4 regions of the Fusibacter sp. JL298sf-3 genome follow, and region 2 is predicted to be linked to each of the others. Evidence: riboswitches for the same ligand, from Rfam matches in the RefSeq annotation. Region 2 holds a riboswitch; each other region holds the start of a gene.
The links. Region 2 has a riboswitch for cobalamin ahead of sucC (ADP-forming succinate--CoA ligase subunit beta). Riboswitches for the same ligand answer to the same signal wherever they lie in the genome.

Region 1: linked by a shared signal. The riboswitch ahead of ACR6HW_RS13495 (ABC transporter substrate-binding protein) and the one ahead of sucC (ADP-forming succinate--CoA ligase subunit beta) in region 2 are both predicted to bind cobalamin.
Region 3: linked by a shared signal. The riboswitch ahead of ACR6HW_RS11120 (ribonucleoside triphosphate reductase) and the one ahead of sucC (ADP-forming succinate--CoA ligase subunit beta) in region 2 are both predicted to bind cobalamin.
Region 4: linked by a shared signal. The riboswitch ahead of ACR6HW_RS10275 (sirohydrochlorin chelatase) and the one ahead of sucC (ADP-forming succinate--CoA ligase subunit beta) in region 2 are both predicted to bind cobalamin.

The regions. Positions count from the first base shown of each region.
Region 1 is NZ_CM132608.1:2,855,107-2,860,658, forward strand. It holds gene ACR6HW_RS13480 (cupin domain-containing protein) at 1-130, opposite strand, end outside; gene ACR6HW_RS13485 (ZIP family metal transporter) at 288-1,112, shown strand; gene ACR6HW_RS13490 (methyl-accepting chemotaxis protein) at 1,168-2,892, opposite strand; cobalamin riboswitch at 3,078-3,259, shown strand; gene ACR6HW_RS13495 (ABC transporter substrate-binding protein) at 3,365-4,402, shown strand; gene ACR6HW_RS13500 (FecCD family ABC transporter permease) at 4,399-5,442, shown strand; gene ACR6HW_RS13505 (ABC transporter ATP-binding protein) at 5,442-5,552, shown strand, end outside.
Region 2 is NZ_CM132608.1:1,513,090-1,518,641, reverse strand. It holds gene ACR6HW_RS07355 (MFS transporter) at 1-857, opposite strand, end outside; gene ACR6HW_RS07350 (methyl-accepting chemotaxis protein) at 1,106-1,888, opposite strand; gene ACR6HW_RS07345 (DegV family protein) at 2,076-2,990, shown strand; cobalamin riboswitch at 3,039-3,215, shown strand; gene sucC (ADP-forming succinate--CoA ligase subunit beta) at 3,509-4,684, shown strand; gene sucD (succinate--CoA ligase subunit alpha) at 4,665-5,543, shown strand.
Region 3 is NZ_CM132608.1:2,338,486-2,344,037, reverse strand. It holds gene ACR6HW_RS11125 (4Fe-4S cluster-binding domain-containing protein) at 105-608, opposite strand; gene ACR6HW_RS11120 (ribonucleoside triphosphate reductase) at 605-2,374, opposite strand; cobalamin riboswitch at 2,461-2,802, opposite strand; gene ACR6HW_RS11115 (InlB B-repeat-containing protein) at 3,224-5,552, opposite strand, start outside.
Region 4 is NZ_CM132608.1:2,154,713-2,160,264, forward strand. It holds gene ACR6HW_RS10265 (hypothetical protein) at 1-317, opposite strand, end outside; gene ACR6HW_RS10270 (response regulator transcription factor) at 626-1,432, shown strand; cobalamin riboswitch at 1,470-1,657, shown strand; gene ACR6HW_RS10275 (sirohydrochlorin chelatase) at 1,774-2,133, shown strand; gene ACR6HW_RS10280 (precorrin-8X methylmutase) at 2,133-2,768, shown strand; gene cbiD (cobalt-precorrin-5B (C(1))-methyltransferase CbiD) at 2,770-3,867, shown strand; gene cbiE (precorrin-6y C5,15-methyltransferase (decarboxylating) subunit CbiE) at 3,864-4,487, shown strand; gene cbiT (precorrin-6Y C5,15-methyltransferase (decarboxylating) subunit CbiT) at 4,477-5,058, shown strand; gene cobI (precorrin-2 C(20)-methyltransferase) at 5,062-5,552, shown strand, end outside.

The DNA.
Region 1 (5,552 bases), 1.3 Mb from region 2:
TAGACAGTGGACGCGTCTCGCCGTCGGCCTTTTTAAAGACGTCGGGGCTGGCATAAGTTTGCGCATAGTACCCGCCTTCCGGGTGCTTGTTCATTTTTAAAACTTCGATGTAGCTTGTTGCTTTAGACATGTGTAACTCCTTCTTTCCTAAACCATGCAACTGATGTAAAAGTATTTCGAAATGAGTATATCAGAAAAAAAACAGATGTACAACAAAAGGGCGTTTTAAAAACGGGTGGACAGGCGTATAATAAGACTAGATCTTTTTACAGAAGGGAAGGGGTTATATGTTAGAATGGTTTGAGCAATTTTCGCCTGTACAACAGGCGCTGATAGGCACGCTGTTTACCTGGGGCGTAACGGCTTTAGGAGCGGCACTTGTATTTTTCTTTAAGCAAATCAACAAAACGGTGCTCAACGGCATGCTGGGATTTGCCGCAGGGGTAATGATTGCCGCGAGTTTCTGGTCGCTGTTGGCGCCGGGCATCGAAATGGCCGAAGCACTTGGTCAAACGGCCTATCTGACCGCTGCGATTGGCTTTTTATCCGGTGGCGGGTTCTTGTTTCTAGTGGACAAGCTCTTGCCCCATCTCCACATGGGTCTGGATACGAGCCAAGCCGAGGGGGTAAAGACCAACTGGCAACGCAGTGTTCTGCTGGTATTGGCCATTACGCTTCACAACATTCCGGAAGGGTTGGCCGTCGGGGTCGCCTTTGGCGCCGCTGCAAAAGGCATTGGATCTTCTGCAACGCTGGCGGGCGCTATTGCCCTCGCCATCGGTATCGGTCTTCAAAACTTTCCTGAGGGGGCTGCTGTATCCATTCCGTTGAGGCGGGAAGGTTTCAGTCGTAAGAAAGCGTTTTTATACGGCCAGGCCAGCGGCATTGTGGAACCGATGGCAGGGGTTGTCGGTGCGTTTGCAGTCACCCGTATGCAACCGATATTGCCCTATGCATTGGCCTTTGCCGCAGGGGCGATGATTTACGTGGTTATAGAGGAACTGATTCCAGAAGCCCAGCGGGAAGAAGGCGGCTCAAAGACAGATGTAGCGACCATCGGCACCATGCTCGGCTTTACGGTAATGATGATTTTAGATGTGGCTTTAGGTTAAAAAAAACGTCGGCACAGCGCAGTTTAACAAGCGCTTGTCGACGTTTTTTTTAGGGTTACAGTTTTAATTTTTCAATTATTTTTGAAAGGGCGGCGGACAGTGTGCTCAGTCCTTCGATTTCGTCGGCGAGTTGGCCGATGTTTTGATTTTGAGCGATAACTTTGTTCATCACTTCTTCAACACTGCTGTCACTGAGATCAAACGAGGTGTTGAGCGCGTTCATTTCGCTGTTGACGGTATCGCTGAACGCCGTAATTTCCTCGGTGGCCCCGTGCATCTCTTGTACCATGGCCGTCACTTGGGCGATATCGGCGGCAATAGCTGTAAACTGCCCTTCTACATTGCCTACCATTTCGTGTTCCTTTTCAATCAGCGCTAGGGTTTTGCCCATTGAAACTTGCGTGGTGTCGATGCGCTCTTGAATGTTGACAATGAGGGCTTCAATAGAAGTCACTTGTTCGGCGGATTCTTCGGCGAGTTTCCGGACTTCTTCTGCCACCACGGCGAAACCGCGTCCCTGTTCACCGGCTCGAGCCGCTTCTATAGAGGCGTTAAGTGCGAGCATATTGGTTTGACTGGCGATGTTTCGGATGCTGGTGACAATGGAGCTGATGGCCAAAGATTCCGCCTTGAGCTCGGCGACCTTTTCACCGGTTCCGGAAACTTGTGAGACCGTCTCGTCGACGAACTGGCGCATCTCGGTCATTAGTGTCGTCCCGTCTTCGGCACTTTCAGAAGTTTTGATGGCCACTGTGCTGAGAGAGGCCGTGTGTTCCGCCACTTGTGTGATGGCATCGTTGATTTGGGCCACCTGGTCGACAACGCGCCGCGTGGATTCGGTGCGCGTTGCAATGGTGGCGTCGCTTGCCTCCATGGCGGTTTCAATAACAAGGGCGTTGCTCTCTGCTTCTTCGAGCATGGCGGTAAAGCTCGCCGTATTTTCTGTAAGCTGTGCAGACGATTGGCGAATGGTGGACATCAAACCCTGAATGGTGTCGAGCAGTTGGTTGATGTGCGTGGCCATTTGACCGATTTCGTTGTTGCTCTTAATTTCAATGCGCTTAGTGAGATCGCCTTCGAGATTTGATATCTCCTCAACTTTTTCAACCAGTGTTTGCATCGACCGCATCTCAGCTTTAACGATAATACTTACGACGATGTTTACAGTGGCCAGTACGAGGAGGAGTAAGGCGACAAAAGACCCGATGATACCGCCGATGACCAACCAAATTAAATCGGTTTTGATGGTGGTGTGAATGACGAGTCTTTCGCCGTCAGCTGTTTCAGCGGGGAAATAGAAATCCAGGGGCTTTCGGTTGAGTAAAAACTTTCCGGACAAATCGGTGCCAGTGGCCGTACCGGTGGCATACGCCTTTTCGAGATCTTCAGAGACCTCGGCAAGCGGGTCTCCGGTGTCATGAAATTTCCCGTTTTCAATGCCGTAGAGGTACACCCATGCCCCGTCTTTTTTCGTCAATATATGCAATCTGTCAGATACTGCAGAGATGTCTTTTTCAAGAGCGACGATTTCTTCCTTAATGCGTTCAAAGGTACCGTAATCACTGTTTGTTTCGTCCCATAGCCCGTCGGATGTCATGTGGCTGAAGCTTTTTTCAAGCCCGGTGCCGACGGCGTTAAAGGAGAGTTTGGCAAGTGTCGAGACGTTGTCAAAAATAAAAGAAGTCACGACGATGCCGACGACGAGAAACAAGAGGGTCATAACCAACATAATTCTCGTTGTAATCTGTCGACCGAGCTTTTTCGTTTTTTGCTTTTTCATGGTCGTAGCAATGCCTCCGTAATATTTTATAGTGATAACCTATTGGTAGCGTAATCTTTTTTCACAAAGTTGTCAATTCATCTGTTTAAAAGTTTGCAATATTAATAATGTGTTTACAAATATTATGACCGGGCAACCGGCTATTGCTTGACTTTGTATAAGATGTTGGGTATAATCAAATGACTTAAAAAAATAGGTTGCGAGGTTGGCGTGTCCTGCACGTCATTAAAAGGGAAGTTTGGTGAAAATCCAACACGGTCCCGCCGCTGTAATAGAGGAGTTTTATACGAAAGCCACTGGGTGACCGGGAAGGCGTATAAAATGATGAGACTAGAGTCAGAAGACCTGCCTTGCAAACGCACCGATACTCCACGGACGATGGAGGGGGCTGTTTCGCGATAAAGCGATTATTCAACCCTTGCCGTCTGTGGTAAGGGTTTTTTTATGCACACAAAAGACTAAGGAGAAGAAGATGAAAAAACTGAGTACCTTATTGATGGCATTTGTGTTGCTTTTTTCACTTGCCGGATGCGGAGCGGACGACTCCGCGAAAGAGACGCCTACGACGCCAACGGATACGACGAAAGAAGCCGACGCTGAGAAAGCACCTGATGAAACAGCAGATGGTGCAGAGGCACATTACCCTGTGACTATTACGACGTACAACTACGCAAAAGAACCGGTAGAGATTACATTTGAAAAGGCGCCTGAGCGCGTAATTGCCGTTTACCAAAACTCGATAGAGACACTTTTGGCACTTGGCTTAGAAGATAAAATTGTGGCGGCGTCCGGGCTGGACCATGAGGTGAAAACAGAACTGCAATCGGCTTTTGAAAATGTGACCTATTACGATCAACGCATTAGCAAGGAAGAAGTCATTGGCCTTCAACCGGACTTTATCCTCAGCTGGTTTTCACTGTTCGGCGAAAAGAACCTCGGCGATGTGTCGTTTTGGCACGAAAGAGACATCAACACATACATGGCACAAAACAGTGGTGTGATTCAACCCAACACCCTTGACAACGAGTACGAAGATATTTTAAATATAGGCAAGATTTTCGATGTGGAAGAGAAAGCGAAAGCCATTGTCGAAAATATGAAAGCAGAAATTGCTTCAGCACAGGCGTATGTCGCCGACAAAGAAAAGGTTAAGACCGTTATCCTCGAAGTTCAAAAAGACGGCGTGTACAGAATTTACGGTGAAGACAGCATCGGCGGGGACATTGCTACGAAAGTCGGTGCAGACCTCGTCGCTAGAGAAAACGGCAAAATCGGTTCGGAAGATTTGGTCGCTTTGAATCCGGAAGTTATTTTCACCGTCTACTACGGTGACGCAATCGTCAGAGACCAAGCGTTGGAGAGTCTTCTAAACAACGAAGGGCTTAAGAGCATCCAAGCAATTGAAAATGGACGCGTTCACCCTATTATGCTTAGCGAAGTGTACGCAAGTGGTATCCGTACACTCGACGGGATTCAATCGATTATCAAAGGGCTTTACCCAGAGAAATGAAGCCATTTAAAATGACTGTAATTTTGAGCCTACTGGTCGTAGTACTGGTGGGCTCTGTCCTCGTCTCGGTCTCCATCGGCAGTGTCAACATACCGGTTGGAGATGTTTTTGGTGTCATTTACGGTAAAATTGCCCATGACGATACCCTGCTGAAAACGTTTGAAAGAGGCACGGAAGACATTGTGTTTTATATAAGGCTGCCGCGGGTGCTGTTGGCCCTTTTGGTCGGCGTGGGCCTTTCCATATCCGGTGTTGTTATGCAAGCTGTGGTGAAAAACCCACTTGCCGACCCCTACATCCTCGGGATATCCTCTGGCGCCTCTCTCGGGGCGACTCTCGCTCTCGCCGCGGGCATCGGTACTTTTTTTGGGCCGAATTTTGTCGGCATCTGTGCGTTTATAGGGGCTTTCTGTACCGCGCTGTTGGTGCTGACTTTGGCGGGGATACGCGGGAAGACCAGCGGTACGCGCCTGATTTTAGCGGGGATGGCCCTCAGCACGGTGAGCTCTTCTATTTCGAGTTTTGTCATCTATTTTTCAGACGACCGCGAAGGCATTCGCAGCATCGCCTACTGGTTAATGGGCAGTGTCTCCGGTGCCAAATGGGACTCTTTAAAGATTTTGGCGTTGCTGACGGTTTTGGTCACCGTGTTTTTTATCAGTCAGTGGCGTACACTAAATTTAATGCTCTTAGGCGATGAAGTGTCGCTGACACTTGGAAAAGAGCTTCATCACTACAGGACACTGTACCTTTTGGTGGCGTCGCTACTCGTCGGTTTTGTGGTGTACAGCTCGGGGATTATCGGCTTTGTGGGTCTTATCGTGCCACACTGTGTGCGGATGCTCGTTGGAACAGACCACAAGAAGGTCTTGCCGGTGGCAACCCTCGCCGGAGGGATTTTCCTAGTGTGGGCCGATCTCGCGTCGCGTGTAATTGTCAAGGGAAGCGATATGCCCATTGGCATTGTGATTTCCATGATTGGCGCGCCGCTTTTCATCTATTTGATGCTTAGAAGATCCTATCATTTTGGAGGCGCGTAATGGTCATAGAAAGTCAATCGGTTTTTTATGAAATCGAAACAAAGCAGATATTGAACGGTGTGGATTTTATTGCCCCTGAAGGGGCATTTGTGGGCATCATCGGCCCCAAC
Region 2 (5,552 bases):
CCCACTTTTACCTTCTTGGCGACGCCGCCGAGGAGGAGAGGCCCTAAGAACATTGAAGTGGCGAGGAGCGTCGAAACAAGACCGTATGCCGCTTCTGAAATGTCGAGCACTTCAATGAGGATATAGATGAGGCCGACACTGAACAGAGCTGATATTGAAAAATTGAGGATGATGCCCAGCCCGATGATGCGGCGGAGCATCGGCTGTGTTTTAACGAGGGCGGCGCCTTCAAGAAAATCCCGTTTGAACACTTTAAAGTCGACTTTTTCAGGGGCGCTGTTGGTTTTGGGGATGTCGATGGTCATTTCGCAAATTGCCGATACGAGAAAACTCACCGCGTTGACAATTAAAAGTACGCGGAGGCCCAAAAATCCGTAGAGTGTCGCCGCAAGCAAAGGGGCAGCGATGTTTGAAAAGCTGGCAATAGCGGTGCGCACTCGATTGATATCGAAGAGCGCTTCTTTAGGCACCATACTGGGAACCACAGCCGACATCGATGCGGAGAAGAACACTTCCGTGATTTCGAGCAAAATAACAAGCAAGTAGATGCTTTTAAGCGAAAGACTGCCATTTATACTGAAGTAGATGGCGTACACTGCAATAATAACGGCATTGAGCAAATCGAGGCGGACAATGCTTTTTTTTCGATCAATCCAATCGCCGATGACACCGGCAATAGGGGCTAAGAAAATACGCGGTAGAATGGCTATGGCCAAAAGCGATGCAAAGAGCCCTGCGGACCCTGTAATGGCCAGAACGTATAGCGACAATGCAAACTGCTGCATGTTGCTACCGAATTGTGAAGTGACGCTGCCGAACATTAAGCGGCGTATGTTTTTATCTTTTAGACAGTTCATTTTACCCACCTTTCTTTTTTGACAACGGTTTGTTATTTAATTTTAGAAGGGTTTTATCAAAAAGTCAATCTAAACATTAGATAATCATCTAATAAAATGATAATTTCAAATAAATCCATCTCAACTGGACGCTTAACGTCATTTGATGACGACTTCTCGCACGGAACAGCAGAAGAAGCCCTTGGATTCGGCACTTGTTGTCAAAAAAAAACCTCTTTCGGTGGTTACCGAAAGAGGCGGAAGAACTGTTACAGCTCATTGAGTTGGTTTGCTATTTTTCGTGTACGGTCGGTGATAACCGCTTGATCGTTTGCAATTTCATTAAGTCGGGTAACTTCACCGGATATTTTTTCATTTTCAGAGTTAAGTGCACTGAGCAGTTCTCCGATTTGATTGGCAAAGTGGCTGGTGCTGTCCGACATCTTTTGAACTTCTGTGGCGACGACTGAAAACCCGCGACCGTGTTCGCCGGCACGTGCGGCTTCAATGTTGGCGTTGAGCCCTAAAATTTTAATTTGCTGGGTAAGCTTGTTGACCGCTTTAATCATTTCATCAGACTGTGCAATAAAGCGTTTGGATTCATCAGAGGACGCAATGAGCGCTTGATTAATGACCCCCAATCGGTCGGTGACTCTAATAATTTCGTTCATCTCTTCGTGCAAAGCTGCACTTGTTCTGTGAATTTCCTCAATTTGATAATTCAGGCGCTCAGTTGTCGCAGTTTGTTTGTCGACAATGTGCATCATCAGTTTTGCAACATCCGATCCGACGATTTGCGCTTTGCCTTCATAAAGCGCTGTAAGTTGGTCGTATACAGATTTGATGCCTGTCGCCTCGATAATTACTTCCGCTCTGCTGTCAATCCCCGTCATGTCGTCGGTGCAATTAAGCCCATATGACTTCGCTAGAGCAATTCCCTCAGAGTGTAGATTTTTATCGACCACTGTGACAATGGACACGCCGTCGACGGTATGGAACAAATCCATAATTTTTTTGCCGCCGGTTCCCGCGCCTACAATTGCAATGTTCATAAGCCAATCTCCTTATATCTGTCTTTTGTTGACGCCTCTATTATAACATAACCGTTGTGTAAATAACGGCGTTATACGAGAACTTAAAATTATTATTTCTTTGAAAAAATCTGCTGAAAAGGGGGTGTCTAAAGATAGGTTTTCTGATAAAATGAATGAATCTTAAAAAAAAGAAATGGGAGGACAAATGTTTAAGCTAATAGCAGATTCGACGTGTGATTTATCCGATGCGTTTTTAAAAAAGTACGAGGTGGATCTCGTGCCCCTGTCGGTGATTATTGAAGGGCGCACCTATGCAGACCGCGTAGACATAGACGCCGATACTTTTTTCTCTAGGATTGCGGAGTACAAGACGCATCCGACGACTGCTATGCCGGCGCCGGCAAAGTTTTTAGAACGCTTTGAAGCAGCACATAAAGCGGGCTTCAAAGCCATCTTGTGTATCTGTATGTCTCGAAAGACCAGCGGTTCGTACCAATCGGCGACTATTGCACAGACGTATTTTGAGGAGATGTATGGTGACGCCTGCAAAATTCACGTCCTCGACAGCACCTGCATGAGCCACGGCAGTGGCTACCTCGTCTTAAAGAGCGGTCGCATGCGCGAGGCAGGAGAAACTTTTGAGGCCGTTGTCGACTACCTCGAAGCACATAAGCGTCAGGTCAAGCACTTTTTATCAGTGGACGACTTAGACAACCTCGTGAGAAGTGGGCGGTTGCGCTACGGCAGCGCACTAATTGGCAAGATTATTAAAGTAAAGCCCATTATGACAATGAAACAAGGTGAAGGGGCGATTGTCAGCAAGGAGCGCGGCAGAAAGCGCGTTCTCCAGCACTACATCAACGCGTTTAAAGAGCGACTTGACGAGAGCGAAAGCGATTTTGTCATCGTCGGTTACACGTCGGACAAACTCTATGCGGAGAACCTCGTGCACCTTATAGAAGATGAAACCGATTACAAAGGGGAGATTCTGGTGATGCAAATGGGCGTCTCTGTTGGGGTACACGTCGGTCTCGGTGGCCTGTCGTTTTACTTTATGGAGAAAGGGCATTTACACGATGGTCTTTTGCGCAATAAGTTAACCCATCGCGTCACAAGCTAGCAGTTGACAAAAGAGGTGCCAGAGTGTTATGCTGAATCTGTTCTAAAACAAATTGAATAGACTGTTGGTGCAATGCGAATTGCTTAATAGGGAAGCCGGTGTAAGTCCGGCGCGGTCCCGCCACTGTAAGAGAAGAGAGGCTTTTGTTAACCACTGCTGTACGCGGGAAGGGAAAAGCATCGACGACGCTCGAGTCAGGAGACCTGCCAATGGAAAAAACGCTGTTGGACTCACGAGGATGAGTGGTGTTAGAAGTGTGCACAAGACGCCTACACCCCAAACACCGTTTGGGGTGTTTTTTATAACAACAAGGGTTGGGCCGCATGGCGCCGGTCTGCGAAAACGATTTTAGGGTGATGCCTAAAGTAGTGTTGTATGGCAAAATTTGAGCTGATGTGTTTGGGTCGGCCAAAATCGTTTTAGGCAAAGCCCGAAACGCAAACCGTCTTTTGAACTTCACACCTTTCTCTGAGAGATGACAAGCGCGTAGCTTGTTTTTTTTATGCGAGGAGGGCACTATGGATTTACTGGAATACCAAGCAAAAGAACTGTTAAAGGGCTATGGCCTGCAATTTGAAAAAGGGGTTGTCGTCACAAAACCGGAAGAGGTGTCGAGGGCACTTGAGCATTTTCACGGTGATTTGGTTGCTGTTAAGGCGCAAATTCGCGCAGGAGGTAGAGGAAAAGCAGGAGGCATTAAGCTTCTGCGCGATCCTTTGGAAATCGAAACGTTCGCAAAGGCACTTTTGGGAACGCGTTTGGCAACCCACCAGACAGCTGATGCCGGCGCGTACGTGGGCGCTTTGTATTTGGAAAAAGCTTGCACAATCGAACGAGAATTTTATTTGAGCTTTATGTTGGATAGGGCTTCTAAAAGTATCGCTCTGGTCTTTTCAGGGCGTGGCGGCGTAGAAGTCGAAAGCGTGTCTGAAAACGATCGACATCGCTGTGAAATCGACACCCATTTGGGGATTCAGAGTTACCACGTCCAAGCGGTGCTCAACGCCTTTCAGCTGTCAGACGCGTATCGATTTAAAGTGACTAAACTGCTCACCGCTTTGCTCGATGCCTTTTTAAGCCACGATGCAACTCTGCTGGAAATCAATCCTTTGGTATTGACCAAAGAGGGTAACCTACGCGTTCTCGATGTAAAACTTTCTATAGATGACAACGCGCGATATAGGCAAAATACCTACGTCACTCCAGACGTCCATCACGATTCCAGTGAACGTGAAGCAGAGGCGCTGGGCGTATCGTATGTGAAACTCGGAGGCAATATCGGCTGTCTCGTCAACGGCGCCGGGCTGGCGATGGCGACGATGGATACGCTGGAACTCGCCGGCGGTCGCACGGCCAATTTTTTAGATGTCGGCGGCAGCGCCACCAGTGAAATGGTCAAGGCTTCAATTGCGTTAATCCTCAAAGACCCTTCTGTGGAAGGCTTGTTTGTCAATATATTTGGTGGGATTATGCAGTGCGATACCATTGCATCGGCATTGGTTGAAGCGCAGGAAGAAATGGCAATCGGGATTCCCATAGTCGTTCGACTGGAAGGGCGCAACAAGGCTGAGGGGATGGAACTGCTGAGCCGTTCTTCTAAAGCCGTTTATCCGGCGGCGACACTAGACGCCGGTGTCGATTGCATTGTGGACTTGGTCAAGCGAGGAGGGCATCATGAGCGTATTTGTCAATAGGATGGATAAAATTATCGTACAGGGAATTACCGGACGCGCGGCACAGCTGCACACAAAGGCCATGCTCGACTACGGGACGAACATCGCAGGGGGCGTGACCCCTGGAAAAGGCGGTCGAGAAGTGCACGGTGTGCCTGTTTTCAACTTGGTTTCAGAAGCGGTTAAAAAGACCGGTGCCAATACGTCTATTATCTTTGTCCCCCCTGCCTTTGTAAAAGAGGCGATTTTAGAAGCTGTTGACGGTGGCATTCGCCAAATTGTTTGCATTACAGAGCACGTGCCGGTTCACGATGTGCTCGTCGCGGAAAAATACGCGCGCAGCAAAGGCGTGCGGTTAATCGGCCCCAACTGTCCGGGGATTATTGTGCCGGAAGAACAATTGATAGGCATTATGCCCGGTGCGATCCACAGACGCGGGAACATCGGCATCGTTTCGCGTTCAGGGACTTTAACCTATGAAGCGGTTGCTGTTCTCACTGAAAATGGCTTTGGGCAGTCGACTGTTGTGGGCATTGGCGGCGATCCGATTAAAGGGGTGGACTTTGTTGAGGTTTTAGAGGCCTTTGAAAAAGATCTGCACACAGACGCCGTTATACTGATTGGTGAAATTGGCGGCGAGAGCGAAGAACGTGCTGCAGCTTGGATACAACGACATATGCAAAAGCCCGTCGTCGGTTTTATTAGCGGAAAATCTGCGCCGAAGGGCAAGACGATGGGACACGCAGGGGCAATTGTTTCCGGTGGTACTGGAACGGCGGAATCAAAGACGATTGCACTTGAAAATGCCGGTGTTAAAATGGCACATCGACTCAATGAAATTGTCCCGATTCTTAAAAAAATCGGTGTAAAAAACAGCTAAAAAAACACC
Region 3 (5,552 bases), 830 kb from region 2:
AGGCGATTACTTTGGAATGGCGCCTCTAATAATATAGTTTTTATAAGGATTTAGTCTTATATCTGTCAACCCATTACACAAGCTGTCCACGCATTGCTAGGCGCCTAAATATGGTAAATACTAGTGGAATCGTGCACAAAAGAACCGTCCCTTAAAGTAGCGATGTGCTGATTGGTGCTCGCCAGCTTGACGCCGTGGTCCAGATGGTCGGTGCTGAGCGCCGTCACATTAAAGCTGCCGTATTTCAGGTAGAGTGTCCCTTCCAAGCTGTCGATGGCAGGGACGCTCTTGAGAAACGCCTCCAGTGTGAGGCCTGTGTATACCATGACTTTCAGCCCTCTGTTCAGCGCTTCTGAAGCCAGTGCCACCAGTTCCTCCGGTTGCTCTGACCACTCGAGACCGCCGAAGATCAGCCCCTCGTTAAACGGGTTGCTCTGTACGGCGTCCAGCACCGCTTCGACGTCTTCAAACAGCGTCGGCAGCTGCTTGAGCGGGGCGTTAAAACAGTCCTTACATCCAATGCGGCACCCGATGGCACCGATGAGCGCACCGACGAAAGGCGCGTCTTCGACGCGTTCGTGCTCGATGCATTTGTATCGAATTTTCATAGCTGTCGCCTCTCTATGAACTCTTGTTTTTTGCCGTCGTTAAAGTATTTGACATTGCGCAGATAGCCGGTGATGCGCTGGTATTTTTCCACGGTTTCGCCACAGATGGGACAGGTGTCCACTGCGCCGTCGATATAGCCGTGTGCCGTACAGTAATGGTTTACCGGGGAAAGGCTCACGTAAGGCACTTTGTACCGCTCACAGACGGTTTTGACGATGTGTTTGGCCTTTTCACCGGACACCGGAGAGCCCAAGAACACGTGGATGACGGTGCCCCCTGTAAACAACAATTGTATCGGCTCTTGGTGTTCGAAAACCTGATGTATCGATTCGACTTTGTTTACCGGAATATGACAGCTGTTGGTGTAGTACGGCTGTTCGTCGGTACCTTGTGTCAAGATGTCGGGGTACTGTGCTTTGTCTTTTCGCGCCAATCTGTAGGCGGTGGATTCTGCCGGTGTCGCCTCGAGGTTATAGAGGTGCTCGGTTTCTTCTTGAAAGTCCTTCAGTTTTTCGCGCATGTGATGGAGCACTTCCAGGACCAACGCACTGGACGCTTCGTCTAAGATGTCTTTGCCGAGGAAGTTCTCGCACATTTCGTTGAGGCCCACGAGGCCTATGGTGCTGAAGTGGTTGTCAAAAGTGCCGACATAAGTGCTGAATGCCGGAATGAGGCCGGCGTCCAGTACGTTTTCTTGAAGGAAGGCACGCTTGATTTCGAGGCTCTCTTTCGCAAGGGTCATGTTGCAGTCGATGAGGTCGAACAGTTCGGCTTTGGTTTTGGCCCTATAGCCGTACCGCGCCATGTTCAATGTGACGACGCCAATGGAGCCCGTGCTTTCTCCTGCGCCGAAAAGTCCCCCGTTTTTGCGCTCCAGTTCTCGGAGGTCCAGTCGCAGGCGACAGCACATGCTGCGCGCATCTTCAGGGCTCATGTCGCTGTTGATGAAGTTGGCAAAATACGGGTAGCCGAATTTGCCTGCCATTTCCCAGAGGGCGTCGTTGAGCGGGTTGTCGAAGTCAAAGCGCTCGTGAATGTTGTAGGTGGGAATCGGATACGCAAACGGTCTGCCGTTGGCATCCCCTGTGTTCATCAACTCGTAAAACGCTCGGTTGAAGAGGTTCATTTCTTCTTGGCAGGCGCGATAAGTGTAGTCCAGCTGTCCGTCCCCGACGTAGACGCTTTGGTCGATGAGGTCTTTTGGCGGCGTCAAATCCAGTGTGATGTTGCTAAAAGCAGGCTCTGCGCCACCTCTGGAATTGGAGTTTATGGAGAAGATGAAGTTTTGCAGGTTCTGTTTGACATCTTCGTACGAGAGGCCGTCTTCTTTGATAAACGGCGCCAAATAGGTGTCGACGGAACTGAAGGCCACGGCACCCATGATTTCATTTTGAAAGACGGTGATGAGGTTGGCCAACTGGTTGAGTATAGAGGCAAAGTGTTTCGCCGGCGTGGACGTCGGAATATTGGGAACCCCTTGAACCCCTTTGCGTATGACGCTTCTCAGCGAGTAGCCGCAACAGTAGAGGGTGATGCCGCCGAGGTCGTGTATGTGGTAATCGCCCTTTATGTAACCCTCTGCAATGGCCTTTGGGTACACTTCTCTGAGCCAATAGTCTTTGGAGACTTCTGCCGCTATATGTTTGTTTAAGGCGCCAAATGAAAACGGTGAGTTTGAGTTTTCTTTGACCCGCCAGTCGCTTTTAAGTAAATACGATTCCACGATATCTTTGCTTTTGAGCATTGCCCTTCCTCCTTGTCGCATAAAAAAAAGTGTCTTTAAGACACGAATACACAGGGAACTGACGCCGGTGACGGCGCTTGTTCGCATGTCTCATCCTCGTGAGCTTTAGCGTTCTCACATCTCAGGCAGGTCTCCTGGCTCAAGACAGTAGTGTACTGTATCGTTCACAATTAAAAAACTGCTCATCTATTCTGCATCATTGCGGCGTTAAAATCTCTCGACAACGTCCCGCATTGTCGTCGATATTTTGCCTTGCACGGATACAGACTATCTGGCATTTTTAATTAAATCTCAACGAGACAGTACACTAGCAATCGCTCCCTTCCCGTTTTCACAGAGGTATGAGCGTTGCAGTCTTTTACAGTGGCGGGACCGCGTTGGCTTTGCACCAATCTTCCCTTTTAAGCGCCCTGATTTCTCAAGTACGCACCAAAGATGCTATACAGTTGTATTACAATATATTGTGGATAAGTGGCGTTTTTTATCCACATATGCACAATTTGTAGCTAATTTGATTGTAGCGCTAAGTGAATTAATTGTCAAGGGGGGACGGTTCTTTTGTGCCGGAATCCACTGGTTTTTTCCATTTTTACCACACCCCCAACGGCCTCTAAACGTTCGTAAACGCCTCTTTTCTACCGCATCTCTCCATTTAAAATGCCTCTGAACTCTTTGTTGCCGCCGTCTCTTTCACATAAGCCGTACCGAAGGCGCCAAATGCACCGTACACAGGCCACAGCCTTTGATTTTTCACGGTGTACATCCTTTTCACACGGCCCTTTTTGCCACCAACGGCACAAAAGAACCGTCCCTTTAAACACACATGCCAAAGGCTGTCCCCTTCGGGACAGCCTTTGGCTCTATCTCACTTTATTTTCTTCTTAAATAAACACCTGCTGCTGAAAGGATACTACCGATACCGAAGTAGAGGCTTATTGGCAGTTGACCTGTCTTAGGCAATGCCGCAGGGCCTTCCGGTGTGGTTTCATCGATGAGAACAATCTCACCTTCCGGTACTTCCACAGGGGTTTCTGTTTCTTCTGTTGTCTCAGTTTCTTCGACAACCGGTTCTGTCGTTTCAGGCGTTTCTTCTGTCGTGTCGATAGCAGGGCCAAGTGGCGTTTCTTCTACTTCGAGCTCGACTTCATCTGAGCCGTCTGAGTATCTGTAAGTGACTGAGATCGTGCCGTCAGCAAAAGTACCTGATGCGTTAGACGGTGACTCTACCAGTTCGTAACCACTGAACGATCTCGCCGATGTGCCGTAATTGGTGCCGATTTCACCTGAGAAGGTAAAAGCAGATGCCAATTCCGAACCGTCTTGATCGATGTAGCTGACTTCTACAAACCCTTGTGGGCCCGCTGGAACTGGTTCTGGTTCCGGTTCTGGTGTAGGTGTTGGATCGACTGGTGTCGGGTCGACCGGTTCCGGATCGGGATCCGGTGTTGGATCTGGGTCCGGATTAGGATCGGGATCCGGTGTCGTTTGCGTTTCTTCAAAGACAGCCGTTACCGATTTGTCTGAATCCATTGTCACAGTTGTGCTTGAGCCGCCGCTTGCATCACCTTCCCAGCCGACGAATGTCCAGCCCTCTGCTGGTGTTGCCGTTACAGTGACTTCTGTACCTTCTGTATACGTGCCGCCACCTGATACGGAGCCTTGGCCGGTTACGCCAGTAGAAAGTGTGTATTCTGTTACCGGATCAGGATCCGGTGTCGTTTGCGTTTCTTCAAAGACAGCCGTTACCGATTTGTCTGCATTCATTGTCACAGTTGTGCTTGAGCCGCCGCTTGCATCACCTTCCCAGCCGACGAATGTCCAGCCGTCTGCAGGTGTTGCCGTTACAGTGACTTCTGTACCGTCTGTGTACGTGCCGCCACCTGATACTGAGCCTTGGCCGGTTACGCCAGTAGAAAGTGTGTATTCTGTTACCGGATCGGGATCTGGTGTCGTTTGCGTTTCTTCAAAGACAGCCGTTACCGATTTGTCTGCATCCATTGTCACAGTTGCACTTGAGCCGCCGCTTGCATCACCTTCCCAGCCGACAAATGTCCAGCCTTCTGCAGGTGTTGCCGTTACAGTAACTTCTGTACCTTCTGTGTACGTGCCGCCACCTGATACGGAGCCTTGGCCTTTGGTGCCGGTGGTCAAAGTGTATTCGGTCGGTTCGACGACGATTTCTTCAAAGATTGCTGTTACCGATTTGTTTGCATCCATTGTCACAGTTGCACTTGCTTCAGTGCCGCTTACAGCACCTTCCCAGCCGACGAATGTCCAGCCGCTTGCTGGTGTTGCTGTGACAGTGACTTCTGTACCTTCTGTATACGTGCCACCGCCTGATACGGAGCCTTGGCCGGTTACGCCAGTAGAAAGTGTGTATTCTGTTACCGGATCGGGATCTGGTGTCGTTTGCGTTTCTTCAAAGACAGCCGTTACCGATTTGTTTGCATTCATTGTCACGGTTGCACTTGTTTCAGTGCCGCTTACAGCACCTTCCCAGCCGACGAATGTCCAGCCCTCTGCAGGTGTTGCTGTTACAGTGACTTCTGTACCTTCTGTATAGGTGCCGCCACCTGATACTGAGCCTTGACCTTTGGTGCCGGTGGTCAAAGTGTATTCTGTCGGTTCGACGACGATTTCTTCAAAGATTGCCGTTACCGATTTGTCTGCATCCATTGTCACGGTTGCACTTGTTTCAGTGCCGCTTACAGCACCTTCCCAGCCGACAAATGTCCAGCCTTCTGCAGGTGTTGCAGTAACTGTAACTTCTGTGCCCGCTTCGTAAGTGCCGCCTTCTGTTACGGACCCTTCACCCGTTGTGCCGGTGGTCAAGGTGTATTGTACGGCTTTTTCTTCAAACACAGCCGTTACCGCTTTGTCTGCGTCCATTGTCACGGTTGCACTTGTTTCAGTGCCGCTTACAGCACCTTCCCAGCCGACGAATGTCCAGCCCTCTGCAGGTGTTGCTGTGACTGTGGCTTCTGTGCCTTCTGCATAGGTGCCTGCACCTGTGACGCTGCCTTCACCTTCCACAGCAGTGGTCAACGTGTGTGTCATCGGTGCGTAAGTGTAGACGATGGTCTGTGGTGCTCTTGTATACGTTAACGCGCTGGTGCCGTTTGTTTCCGGTTGTGAAACGGTGTACGTGTAGTGTGCAACGTCCATCGGTTCAAAGGTACGGCTCTCGCCGACATTGCCC
Region 4 (5,552 bases), 640 kb from region 2:
TCTTCAAGCGCTTTTGACCGCGTGTGTGTATCGTCGGTCATCACCGCCATAGCCTCACTGGCAAGCAATACTTCTTGAGAATTCCCCGAGAGCTTCTCCATCTGCATCGACAACCTTTCTTTCATGGCGTACGCCCGTCGCCAAACCATCGAAGTCGACAGGGCTGCAAACAAACTGCCCGTAACCGCGAGGACACCGATTCTTTGCCAGCCTGTCAAGCCGCTTTTCGGACTCGTAACAAATGCCGTCCATACGATGACGAGAAAAACCCCTGTCAAATACCTGCCGAACACTTTCAACTTCCGACTTGTTTCCATTGGCCCCCTCCTTTTTAAACACTAAAAAAGTCCGCAACAAAAGAATATCTTTTGCCACGGACTCATCAAACGTTTGAATGCACAAATTTTGTGAGCTATCCATAACTTTATTTCCCAAATACAGTTCATACAAATACGGTTCATATGCTTTAATTACAGCGTATCGTTAAATATCTGAATCATTGAGCATACTGAGATTTTAACAACATCATTGTCAAATGTCAAGTTTTTATTTTAACAATCTTTACAGCGGTTGCAGATGCATATATAATAAAGTATACACTTTTTGTAATTGAAAGGAATTTTTTATGACGTATCCCAACGTGCTTTCTCAAATTAAAGTCTTGTATGCCGAAGACGATAAACTGACGCGCACCACCACAGCACAGTTGCTTAAAAAGCACGTCGGCAAACTCATTGTTGCCGAAAACGGCCACGACGCGTTGATTAAATACCACTTGTTTAAACCCGATGTGGTCATAACCGATCTCGTTATGCCAGAAGTCGGCGGTATCGAATTCGTCGAAACCCTTAGAGCTGAACACGAAAAATGCCGTGTGCTCATCACTTCCAGCTTGTGCGACGTCGAGACGCTTTTGCACTCCGTGGAACTGAAAATCGACAAATACCTCGTAAAACCCGTGGAAGAAACCACCTTAATCCACAGCTTGCTTCAAGTGACTGTCGACCTCTTTGAAACCAACAAAGACACCTTTGTCGTCCACCAGCAGTTTGCACTGACCCACGAAAACAAAGTGCACCTCGAGACGGAAATAAGAAACATCTGCGCCAAGTACCTCAAGCAGAAATTCGGAAAAGGCGCCAAAACCATCAATGTCTTTCTAGAACCCAAGGGGATTGAAATCATCTTCAACGAGGTGCTCACAACGATGGAGGAAAGCGTCTTATCTTTGGGCCCTCACCACAAGGCCATCGAAATTTTAAGACGACTGGTCTACGACAGCACCCTCCAACAAGTGGAGCATTCTATTTCAGAATTAATCGGTCGGCGCGTCCTCACAGAACGCATTGAAATCAACCCCAACCGCAACTTTGATCGCCTAATTATCAAGATATATCCGGGTTCAAAACCGAACCTCGGCACTCGGTCATAAGATTATACTTGCGCAACCTTATGAAGGTGTGATATGCTCATGTATGAAAGTGATTGGTCTTTTACTTAGAAAAAGTAAGAGTTAAAAGGGAATGAGGTTAAAGGCCTCAGCAGCCCCCGCTACTGTATGGGAGTACGAAATCTTTTAAAGCCACTGTGAAAACGGGAAGGTGAGAGATTAGGACGATCCCCGAGCCAGGAGACCTGCCAAGCACCTAAAGCACTTCAAAACTTCGGTGGGAGGTTTGGCGATAACGATTGTGTCAATTCAAAGCCCAGCGGATGTTGGGCTTTTTTTAATGGATCGAAACACCACCAACATTTTAAAAGAGGAGAACACTTATGAAAGAAGCATTGCTTATCGTCGCACACGGCAGCAAAGTTGCAGAAACCGACGAGATTATGAAAGACTACTCAAAGGCACTTTCTGCAAAGAGACCGGAACTCCAGTTTTCATATTGCTACCTACAACTCATGAATCCGGACATTCACACAGCCGTCAAAGACCTTTACAACAGCGGTGTGCGCAAATTAAAAGTCTTTCCTTTCTTTATCTTTAACGGCAACCACATTAGAGAAGATATACCAGAAGTATTAGAAGAAATCCAATCGCAGTACCCAGATCTCGAAATGACTTTCCTTGCCAACATCGGTTTTGACGACAAGATGGTAGACTTGATGCTCGAAAGGATCGAAAACTAATGGACTACATTAAGAAGCCCATGGGCATCGAAAACAAGAGTTTTGAGATAATCGATGATATCATTGCCGAAATGGGCCGTGCTTATCCCAGAGAAGATGCTGTCACACGCCATATTTACAGACGCGTGATTCACACGAGCGCGGATTTCGATTACCTCGACAATTTGAAAATCGAAGAGACCTTTCTAAAGGCCTTTGAATCGGCTCTCAATAAGCCCCTGATGGTATTTACAGATACCAACATGGCGCTGTCGGGCATTAACAAAAAAGCGTTTGAGAAGACAGGCTGGTCGCTAGACTGCCTCGTCAACAACCCCAACACTTTTGCAATCGCCAAAGAAAAGGGGATTACACGGTCCATGGTCGCCATAGATGAGGCCTTAAAGGACCCGACGCCTAAGCTCTTTGTCATCGGCAATGCCCCAACGGCAATCTTTAGGCTCCTAGAATCCCATCCGACCAATGTCATCGGCGTCATTGGCGTTCCCGTGGGCTTTGTCGGGGCAGCAGAATCTAAAGACGCCCTGTTGGCTTCTGAACTCCCGTGTATTACGGCTCTCGGTCGTAAAGGGGGCAGCAATGTGGCTGCTTCCATACTGAACGCACTCATGTATCAATTTTTAGGAAGAGATTAATATGCTATCCTCTACTGGAACCCCCCTTAGAAATGGCTATACAACCGGTAGCTGCGCAGCTGCAGCCGCTAAAATAGCAATGGCGCTATTGACGCATCACCCCTTGGAACCAGGAGACGACATCACCATTTGTCTCCCCAGTGGTGATGCGCTCACCATTCCCGTTTTCAGTGCAGAAAATCGGGAATCGGGCTCTGCCCTGGGCGCCGTCATCAAAGATGCAGGCGACGATCAAGACGTAACGCACGGGCTCACCATTCAGGCACGCGTTACTTTGACCGATCGCCCTTTTTGCGTTGAAATCATAGGTGGTGAAGGCGTGGGCACTGTCACCAAAGAAGGGCTTCAAGTGCCCGTTGGCGCACCTGCCATCAACCCCGTGCCTCTTAAAATGATTGAGGCCAACGTCAAGGAGCTCTTGCCTAAAGACAAGGGCTGTATCGTTGAAGTCATCATTCCGGAGGGCGCCGCCGTCGCCGAAAAAACCTTTAATCCAAGACTCGGCATCGTCGGCGGAATATCGGTCATTGGAACCACCGGTATTGTGCGTCCCATGAGTGAAGAAGCCTTTAAACAAACCATCTTTACAGAGCTCAATCAGAAATACGCCCTAGGCGTTAAGCACCTCGTGCTCGTCCCCGGCATGCACGGCGAAAAATACGCCAACCAGCATCTGGGGATCGACTCGAGCCGAATTGTCCACTGTAGCAACTTTGTCGGTTACGCTTTAAAGGCCAGTGAAGGCCTCGCCTTCGACAGCGTACTCCTACTCGGACACATCGGCAAACTCATCAAATTGGCAGGCGGTATCTTTCAAACACACAGCAAAGTCGCCGACGCCAAAAAAGAAATCTTAATCGCTTATTTGGCGCTTGAAAGGGCCCCATACGACGTCCTTCAAAAAATAGCGTCGTGCAACACCACAGATGAAATGTCAAACACCCTCGTCGAAACCCCCTATGCCTATGCTTTCCAAGCGCTCTGCGAGCGCGCTAGGGAAAAATGTCAGGCACATGCCCCCACTCTTGCCGCAATTGACGTCATCTTTTACGACATGGCCCTCCGAAAACTCGGAGACACGAGAAAGGAGCCTTCATGAAACTGACCATAGCGGGCATCGGCCCCGGCGACCCGCAATATCTGACGACGCGTTGCCGAGAACATTTGAAAACCGCCGGATGTGTCATCGGTGCAACCCGCCAAATCAAAAGCATGCAACACTTATTCGCGCCGGCGTCTGATATTTCAAGTTACACAGGCTCAATTAAAGAGTTGCTGACTTTAATTGAAAACGCCCGCTTACACCACGAGCACCTCACTGTGCTCGCATCAGGCGACCCCAATTTTTACGGCATTACATCCTACTTAAAAAAACATGTACAAAACGCTGACATCGAGGTGCTCTCCGGCATCAGCAGCTTACAGTACTTTTTTAATAAAATCGGCATCCCTATGCACGATTGTTACCTCACCAGTGCACACGGCCGCCACTTTGACAAAGAGCATCTGACGGCGCATAGCCGCATCGGCATCCTCACTGACAAAGTGTGGACGCCGCAAGCCATTGCCAAAGCCATAATTGAAAGTGGTCGAGACCCCCTTATGGCCATTGGTGAGAACCTGTCTTACGACGACGAATGCATCACTGTCGTCAGAGCATCTAAAATTCCCGATAAATCCTATACGATGAATGTGGTGGTGATAGATTATGAAAGATAATGCCTTTATACGGGGTGACAACCCCATGACAAAGATGGAAATACGAGGTGCCATTGTCGATTACCTCGAACTCGACGCCGGCAAAAACGTTCTCGAAATCGGTGCAGGCACCGGTTCTTGCAGTATCCAAATGGCGAAAACTTTTCCGCATATCCACCTGACGTGCATTGAGCAAACCGAAACCGGCGTCGAGCTCATCAAAAAAAATGCAGCGGCACACGGTGTATCGGGAATGACCATTCACCACGGCAAAGCACCTATTCAACTGGAGAGCGGCTTAAAATTCGACCGCGTCTACATGGGCGGTACCGGTAAGGCTTTTAAAGACATTATGACATGGCTTACAAACAGCCACCTTACAGACGGTGCTCTCCTCGTCTTTTCAACCATCACTTTAGAGAGCCTCAGCGAAATCAGCGGCATGCTCTTTGACGATGAACGATTCAGCGCTATTGAAGGCTCTCAAATTGCCGCAAGCAGGCTGGAGACCCTCGGACGCTACCATTACTTTAAACCGCTCAACCCTTGTACGATTTTAAAATGCGTATATAATGAACCTAGGAAGGGGTAACCCATGACCAAATTTTACGGTATCGGCGTCGGCCCGGGCGATCCCGAGCTGTTGACCATCAAAGCCGTCAACACCCTTGAAAAGCTGGATATTTTATTGATTCCAAGCGGAAAAAAAGACGGCAAAAGCGAAAGTTATGAAATTGCCAAACGCTACTTGAAAAGCACTGTCCACATAGAAAAGCGTCACTTTCCTATGACGCTGGACCTCGACGCCATGCACGCGGGTATCGCCCCGATAGCAGAAGAGGTCAAGGCTTGGGTACTCGCCGGCAAAAACGTCGGTTTTTTAACACTTGGCGACCCCATGCTCTACAGCACGTTCATCTACTTGCTCATGCATCTTAAAGAAAGTGTGCCTGTAGAAACGCTGGCGGGCATCACCTCTTTCGGCGCCATCGCTTCAGGCATGAACACCCCACTTGTAGACGGCGACGCTTCACTGGTGATCTGCCCGTGTACACAACCCATGGCCACCATTGAAAAAACACTGCT